Linked DNA regions of Cryptosporangium arvum DSM 44712. The protein of the gene in region 1 binds, or shares a complex with, the protein of each later gene. Links are inferred from orthologs where the notes say so. Each region holds a gene or a part of one and is shown on either strand. Other genes may lie near its edges.

The links.
Region 2: sucB (region 1) and CRYAR_RS34810 share a complex: the UniProt entries of both Escherichia coli proteins name them as parts of the 2-oxoglutarate dehydrogenase (OGDH) complex. The link is inferred for Cryptosporangium arvum DSM 44712 from one-to-one orthologs.

Annotation. Positions count from the first base shown.
Region 1 is NZ_KK073874.1:2,038,542-2,041,752, reverse strand. Bases 207-3,114 are described here. They hold sucB (2-oxoglutarate dehydrogenase, E2 component, dihydrolipoamide succinyltransferase), read left to right. Parts: upstream 207-699; coding sequence 700-2,529; downstream 2,530-3,114. Other genes in these bases: CRYAR_RS09465 (TIGR01777 family oxidoreductase), read left to right, coding at 2,831-3,114; lpdA (dihydrolipoyl dehydrogenase), read left to right, coding at 207-654. Also shown: more of lpdA, read left to right, coding at 1-206; more of CRYAR_RS09465, read left to right, coding at 3,115-3,211. UniProt on the Escherichia coli protein: E2 component of the 2-oxoglutarate dehydrogenase (OGDH) complex which catalyzes the second step in the conversion of 2-oxoglutarate to succinyl-CoA and CO(2).
Region 2 is NZ_KK073874.1:7,666,046-7,670,738, forward strand. Bases 103-4,492 are described here. They hold CRYAR_RS34810 (multifunctional oxoglutarate decarboxylase/oxoglutarate dehydrogenase thiamine pyrophosphate-binding subunit/dihydrolipoyllysine-residue succinyltransferase subunit), read left to right. Parts: upstream 103-422; coding sequence 423-4,292; downstream 4,293-4,492. Other genes in these bases: CRYAR_RS34805 (ABC transporter permease), read left to right, coding at 103-190; CRYAR_RS34815 (DUF6104 family protein), read left to right, coding at 4,295-4,474. Outside these bases: more of CRYAR_RS34805, read left to right, coding at 1-102; CRYAR_RS34820 (hypothetical protein), read left to right, coding at 4,529-4,693. UniProt on the Escherichia coli protein: E1 component of the 2-oxoglutarate dehydrogenase (OGDH) complex which catalyzes the decarboxylation of 2-oxoglutarate, the first step in the conversion of 2-oxoglutarate to succinyl-CoA and CO(2).

The DNA.
Region 1 (3,211 bases):
GCCGGTGTGCGGGTGCGGCTGTCCGACGACTCCGTGCTCGACGCCGAGGTGCTGCTGGTCGCGGTCGGCCGCGCGCCGGTCTCGGCCGGTCTGGGCTACGAGGAGGCCGGCGTCGCGCTGGAGCGTGGCCACGTCGTCGTCGACCCGCTGTGCTCGACGAACGTGCCGACGATCTCCGCGGTCGGCGACCTGATCGCCACCCCGCAGCTCGCGCACGTCGGGTTCGCCGAGGGCATTCTGGTGGCCGAGCGGGTGGCCGGACTCCCGGTGGTGCCGATCGACTACGCGGGCGTGCCCCGCGTGACGTACTCCGAGCCCGAGGTGGCCTCGGTCGGCTTGACCACGGCTGAAGCCCGCGCCCGGGGGTACGACATCGACGAAGTCCAGTACGACCTCGCCGGCAACGGCAAGGCTACGATTCTGCGGGCCTCCGGCGCGGTAACCGTGTTGCGCGCCAAGGACGGTCCGGTTCTCGGTGTCCATCTGGTCGGCAGCCGGATGGGTGAACTGGTCGCCGAGGCCCAGCTGATCTACAACTGGGAGGCATTTCCCGAGGATGTCGCGCCGCTCCTGCATCCACATCCCACTCAGTCCGAAGCGCTCGGTGAGGCTCACCTCGCGCTTGCGGGGAAGCCATTGCACGTACACGGGTGACGCGCCCGTGCCAACGATCAAATAGTTTGAGGAGCCGCACAGACCATGCCGACTTCCGTATCGATGCCCGCACTCGGCGAGTCGGTCACCGAGGGCACCGTGACCCGTTGGCTCAAGCAGGTCGGTGACTCGGTCGCCGTCGACGAGCCGCTGCTCGAGGTCTCCACCGACAAGGTCGACACCGAGATCCCGTCGCCCGTCGCCGGAACCCTGCTCTCGATCACCGCGGACGAGGACGCCACCGTCGAGGTCGGCGGCGAGCTCGGCGTCATCGGTGACGCCGGTGAGGACGCCGGTTCCGGCGAGCCGGCCCCGGCCGAGGAGCCCGCCGCCGAGGAGCCCGCCGCGCAGGAGCCCGAGGAGGCTCCGGTCGCCGAGGCCCCGTCCACCGAGGCCGCCGAGGACGCTCCGGCTCCGCAGGCCGAGGCCGCGCCGAGTGGTGGCGACGGCACGTCGGTGAAGATGCCCGCGCTGGGCGAGTCGGTCACCGAGGGCACGGTCACCCGTTGGCTCAAGCAGGTCGGTGACTCGGTCGCCGTCGACGAGCCGCTGCTCGAGGTCTCCACCGACAAGGTCGACACCGAGATCCCGTCGCCCGTCGCCGGAACCCTGCTCTCGATCACCGCGGACGAGGACGCCACCGTCGAGGTCGGCGGCGAGCTCGGCGTGATCGGTTCGGCCGACTCCGCGCCCGCGAAGTCCGAGCCGTCGCAGCCCAAGCCGAAGGCCGAGGAACCCAAGCCGAAGGCCGAGGAACCCAAGTCGGAGCCGAAGCCCGAGCCCCAGGCCGCCCAGCCGCCGAACCCGCCGGCCGAGGAGTCCGAGGAGCCGGCCCGCGCCGCCGTCGAGTCGACGCCGCCGCAGGACGCCGCGCCCGCCTCCGCCCCGGCGCCGGCCACCGAGGCCTCGTCGTCCGACAACGGCCAGGGTGCCTACGTGACGCCGCTGGTGCGCAAGCTCGCCGCCGAGCACAGCATCGACCTGAGCAGCGTCAAGGGCACCGGGGTTGGTGGCCGGATCCGTAAGCAGGACGTCCTGGACGCGGCCGAGGCGAAGAAGGCCGCCGCCGCCGCTCCGGCTCCGGCCGCGGCACCTGCCGCCGCCCCGGCCGCCGCGGCCGCTCCGAAGGCACCGGCCCAGCCGTCGCCGCTGCGTGGCCGCACCGAGAAGCTGACCCGCCTGCGCAAGGTCATCGCGCAGCGGATGGTGGAGTCGCTGCAGGTCGCGGCCCAGCTCACGCAGGTCATCGAGGTCGACGTCACGAAGATCGCGCAGCTGCGCCAGCGGGCCAAGACCGACTTCCAGGCCCGGCACGGCGTGAAGCTCACGTTCCTGCCGTTCTTCGCGGTCGCGGCCGTCGAAGCCCTGCAGCAGTACCCGCAGCTCAACTCGGTGCTCAACATGGAGGAGGGCACGGTCACCTACCCGGCGGCCGAGCACCTGGGCATCGCGGTCGACACCGAGCGCGGCCTGCTGGTGGCGACCGTGCGTGACGCCGGTGACCTGAACCTGGCCGGCATGGCCCGGAAGATCGCCGACCTGGCCGACCGCACCCGCAACAACAAGGTGACTCCGGACGAGCTGGCCGGGGCGACGTTCACGCTGACCAACACCGGCAGCGTGGGTGCCCTGTTCGACACCCCGATCATCTTCCAGCCCAACTCCGGCATCCTCGGCACGGGCGCGGTCGTGAAGCGTGCCGTGGTGATCAACGACCCGAACCTCGGCGAGGTCATCGCGCCGCGGTCGATGATCTACCTGGCGCTCTCCTACGACCACCGGATCGTGGACGGCGCCGACGCCGCCCGCTTCCTGGGCGCGATCAAGCAGCGCCTCGAGGCCGGTGCGTTCGAAGGCGAACTCGGCCTGGCCTGATCCAGCCTGGCCCGACCCGGCCTCGCCTGAACCGGTCCGCTCCGTTCCGACGGCCCGCCCCGCCCGGGGCGGGCCGTCCGCGTCGACGGCCCCCTCGCCGGGCAGGCCGGGCAGGCTGGGAGCGTCGGGCAGGCCGGGCGGACCGGGCGCACCGAGCCAGCCGAACGCACCGAGCCAGCCGAACGCACCGAGCCAGCCGAACGCACCGAGCCAGCCGAACGGGCCGGGCTCGCCGAGCCAGCCGGGTCGGCGTGGGTCGTGTCGAGTCGCGGCCGGCCGAGCCTCGCGAGAGGATCGCGGCATGAGGATCGTGGTGAGCGGAGCCAGTGGGCTGATCGGGACGTCGCTGGTCGACGACCTGCGCCGGGACGGGCACGAGGTGATCCGGCTGGTGCGCCGCGAGCCGACCGGGCCCGACCAGCTGCGATGGGACCCGGCGGCCGGGCGCCTCGACCCGGCGGCGCTCTCCGGCGCCGACGCGATCGTGCACCTCTCCGGGGCCGGCGTCGGCGACCGGCGGTGGACCTCGCGGTACAAGGCGACGCTCATCGACAGCCGGGTCGACAGCACCCGCACGATCGCGACCGCGGCCGCGCAGGCCGAGAAGCCGCCGAAGGTGCTGATCTCCGCGTCGGGCATCGACGCGTACGGGGACACCGGCGACCGCGAGGTGCGCGAGGAC
Region 2 (4,693 bases), 5.6 Mb from region 1 along the record:
GGCCTTCGACCAGAAGTGGATCAGCAGCCTGCAGTACTACCTGCCGGGCGGGGCCTCCCAGGCGATGACGTCGCTGGTGCCCGCGGACGGCGTTCCGACGTGGTGGGTCGCCGCGCTCGTACTGCTCGGTTACGGCGTCCTGACGACCGCGTACGGAACGCTGGTCACGGCCGCGAGAGACGTCAGCTGACGGGCCTCGGCCGCTGAACCGATACGGTTCAGCGATACGCGCGGAAACCGAGTGTCATTTCGCACTCGGCATCCCTTCCGCTCAGCGGGCACGCTCGGCAGGGGCCCGTATGCGGGCGTAGCCTGAACAGTTGCGGCTGCGGGGTTACCGTGCCGTGATGGGGTGCCACGAACTCCATCGAAAAGAACGAACCGTACGCACGAGTAGCTGAGAAGAAGGCGAACACGCGGCCGTGTCGACGCAGAGCAGCACCTCAACGCAGACCGAGGATTCCCTGGCGGCCTTCGGGGCCAACGAATGGGTGGTCGAGGAGATCTACCAGCAGTACCTCTCCGACCCAGCCAGCGTCGATCCGGCCTGGCACGAGTTCTTCGCCGATTACCGGCCCACCGGCGGGGCGAGCGACAACGGTGCCGCGCCCGCCGCCGACCGTGCGGACGGACGAGCCGGCGGCACGACGTCGTCGTCGAACGGCAGCGTGCCGACCCCGGCGACGCTCGCCCAGAAGGTCGGCCCCAAGCCGACGCCCCCCAAGGCGGCCCAGAAGCCCGGCCCGTCGGCGTCCACCGTGACGACCACGGCGTCGAAGCCGGCCGCCCAGGCCGCGCAGGCCGCGAGCACCGCTCCGAAGCCCGCTCCGAAGCCCGCGCCACCGTCCGGCGCGCCGGCGAAGGCAGCCGAACCGGCGAAGGCCGCTCCGGCCAAGCCCGCCGAGGAGAAGGTCGAGCCCTCCACGAAGCCGATCCGCGGTGCCGCGGCGCGGATCGTCCAGAACATGGAGACCTCGCTCGAGGTGCCGACGGCGACGAGCGTGCGCGCCGTCCCGGCCAAGCTGGTCGCCGACAACCGCATCGTCATCAACTCCAACCTGGCCCGCTCGCGGGGCGGGAAGGTCAGCTTCACCCACCTGATCGGGTACGCCCTGATCAAGGCGGTCGCCACCCACCCGGAGATGAACAACTCGTTCACCGAGGTGGACGGCAAGCCCGCGCTGGTCATCCCCGGCCAGGTCAACCTGGGTCTCGCGATCGACCTGCAGCAGAAGGACGGCGGCCGCACGCTCGTCGTGGCCAGCATCAAGGGCTGCGAGTCGATGAACTTCCAGCAGTTCTGGCAGGCCTACGAGGACATCGTCCGCAAGGCCCGGAACGGCAAGCTCACCGCCGACGACTTCTCCGGCACGACGATCAGCCTCACCAACCCCGGTGGCATCGGCACCGTCCACTCGATGCCGCGCCTGACCAAGGGGCAGGGCGCCATCATCGGCGTCGGCGCGATGGAGTACCCGGCCGAGTTCTCCGGCCTGTCCGAGGAGCAGCTGGCCGCGTCCGCGATCAGCAAGGTCATCACGCTGACCAGCACCTACGACCACCGCATCATCCAGGGCGCGCAGTCCGGCGAGTTCCTCAAGCGCATGCACCAGCTGCTGCTCGGCGCCGACGGCTTCTACGACGAGATCTTCGCGTCGCTGCGCATCCCGTACGAGCCGGTCCGCTGGGTCCGCGACGTCACGACCGTGCACGAGGGCGAGATCGACAAGACCTCGCGCATCCTCGAGCTGATCCACTCCTACCGCGTGCGCGGCCACCTGATGGCCGACACCGACCCGCTCGAGTACCGCCAGCGTCGCCACGCCGACCTCGACATCCTCGAGCACGGCCTCACGCTCTGGGACCTCGACCGCCCGTTCCCGGTCGGCGGCTTCTCCGGCCAGAAGACGATGAAGCTGCGCGAGATCCTCGGCGTGCTGCGTGACTCGTACTGCCGGCGGATCGGCGTCGAGTACATGCACATCCAGGACCCCGCCGAGCGGGCCTGGATCGCCAAGCGGGTCGAGGTCAAGCACTCCAAGCCCGACACCGACACGCAGAAGCGCATCCTGTCGAAGCTGAACGAGGCCGAGGCGTTCGAGACGTTCCTGCAGACGAAGTTCGTCGGGCAGAAGCGCTTCTCGCTCGAGGGCGCCGAGGCCGTCATCCCGCTGCTCGACGAGGTGCTCCAGGCCGCCGCCGAGGAGGACCTGGACGAGCTCGTCATCGGCATGGCGCACCGCGGCCGGCTGAACGTGCTGACGAACATCGTCGGCAAGCCGTACGAGAAGGTGTTCAACGAGTTCGAGGGCAACATGGACCCGGAGAGCACCCAGGGCTCCGGTGACGTGAAGTACCACCTCGGCGCGGAGTCGAAGTACACGACGCCCGACGGGCAGCACACGATCAAGGTGTCGCTGACCAGCAACCCCTCGCACCTGGAGGCGGTGAACCCCGTTCTCGAGGGCATCGTGCGGGCCAAGCAGGACGTGCTCGACAAGGGCCTCGAGGGCTACACGGTGCTGCCCGTGCTGCTGCACGGCGACGCCGCGTTCGCCGGCCAGGGTGTGGTCGCCGAGACGCTGAACCTGTCCCAGCTGCGCGGGTACCGCACCGGCGGCACCGTGCACGTGGTCGTCAACAACCAGGTCGGCTTCACCACCGCCCCGGCGTACTCGCGGTCGAGCTTCTACTCCACCGACGTCGCGCGGATGATCCAGGCGCCGATCTTCCACGTGAACGGCGACGACCCCGAGGCGTGCGTCCGGGTGGCCCGGCTGGCGTTCGAGTACCGGGAGGCGTTCCACAAGGACGTCGTCATCGACCTGGTCTGCTACCGGCGCCGGGGGCACAACGAGGGCGACGACCCCTCGATGAGCAACCCCGAGATGTACGCGATCATCGACAACAAGCGCAGCGTCCGGAAGCTCTACACCGAGGCGCTGATCGGCCGCGGCGACATCACGGTCGACGAGGCCGAGGAAGCCCTCAAGGACTTCCAGGGCAAGCTCGAGCAGGTCTTCCGCGCCACCAAGGACTCCACCCAGACCTCGCGCCGGGAGCCGACGCTGCAGTCGAACCCGTCGTCGCAGGTGGTCGAGACCGCGGTGCCGCTGGAGCTGATCCACCGGGTCGGCGACGTGCACGTCGAGTACCCCGACGGCTTCCACCCGCACTCGCGGGTCAAGCCGCTGATGGAGAAGCGCCGGAAGATGACCCGCGAGGGCAACATCGACTGGGCGTTCGGCGAGATCCTCGCACTCGGCACGCTCGTCGCGCAGGGCAAGACCGTGCGGCTGGCCGGGCAGGACTCGCGCCGCGGCACGTTCGTGCAGCGCCACTCCGTGCTGATCGACAAGGAGAACGGCTCGGAGTTCACGCCGCTCGACCTGCTCGGCGCGCGGGCGGGCAACGGCGACGGGCGGTTCTTCGTCCACGACTCGCTGCTGAGCGAGTACGCGGCGATGGGCTTCGAGTACGGCTACTCGCTGGCCCAGCCCGACGCGCTGGTGCTGTGGGAGGCCCAGTTCGGCGACTTCGTCAACGGCGCCCAGACCGTCATCGACGAGTTCGTGTCGTCGGGTGAGGCGAAGTGGGGCCAGCGTTCCGGCGTCGGCCTGCTGCTGCCGCACGGCCAGGAGGGCCAGGGCCCCGACCACTCGTCCGGCCGGATCGAGCGCTTCCTGCAGATGTGCGCGGAAGACAACATGACCGTCGTCGACTGCACCACGCCGGCCAACTGGTTCCACCTGCTGCGTCGGCAGGCGCTGTCCGGCATCCACCGCCCGCTCGTCGCGTTCACGCCGAAGTCGCTGCTGCGGCACCGGGCCGCGGTGTCGTCGCTGGAGGAGTTCACCGAGGGCAGCCGGTTCCAGCCGGTGATCGACGACCCGGGCTTCGACGGTGTGAAGCCCGACCCGGCGAAGGTGAAGCGGGTGCTGCTCTGCTCGGGCAAGGTCTACTACGACCTGGCCGCGGCGCGGGCGCAGCGCAAGCTCGACGACGTCGCGATCATCCGGCTCGAGCAGCTCTACCCGCTGCCGGTGGCCGAGGCGCGGGCCACGCTGGACCGCTACCCGAACGCCGAGGACCACGTGTGGGTCCAGGAGGAGGCGGCGAACCAGGGTGCCTGGAGCTTCGTCGCGCTGAACCTGCTGGAGCAGCTCGAGGGCATCCGCCTGCGCCGGGTGTCGCGCAAGGCCGCGGCGTCGCCGGCGGTCGGGTCGGCGAAGGTGCACGAGCAGGAGCAGAAGGCTCTGATCGAGGCCGCGCTGCCGGGTGGCCAGGGCTAGGCGTGTACTTCACCGACAAGGGCATCGAGGAGCTGGCCGAGCGTCGCGGCGAAGAAACCGTGACGCTCGGCTGGCTCGCCGAGCAGCTGCGTGACTTCGTGGACCTCAATCCGGAGTTCGAGATCCCGATCGAACGCTTCGCGACCTACGTGGCCCGCAGCGACGAGGACGAAGACGAGTAACTTGTTGCACGATGCTGTGAAGCAGCTGTGCACGGCGTCCACTATGGTGCCCCAGTGCTTACACGGGGTCCTTTACTTGCAGTAACCGCTCTCCTGGTCGGCGTCGCCCTCTCCGGGTGCTCCTCCGACGAACCTGAACCCGCCGCTGACGTCAAAGCGGTCGAATCCTCGGCGGCGGAAGCGCCTGCTGAGAAGCCGGAAGGCCGCCTCCTCACCGCC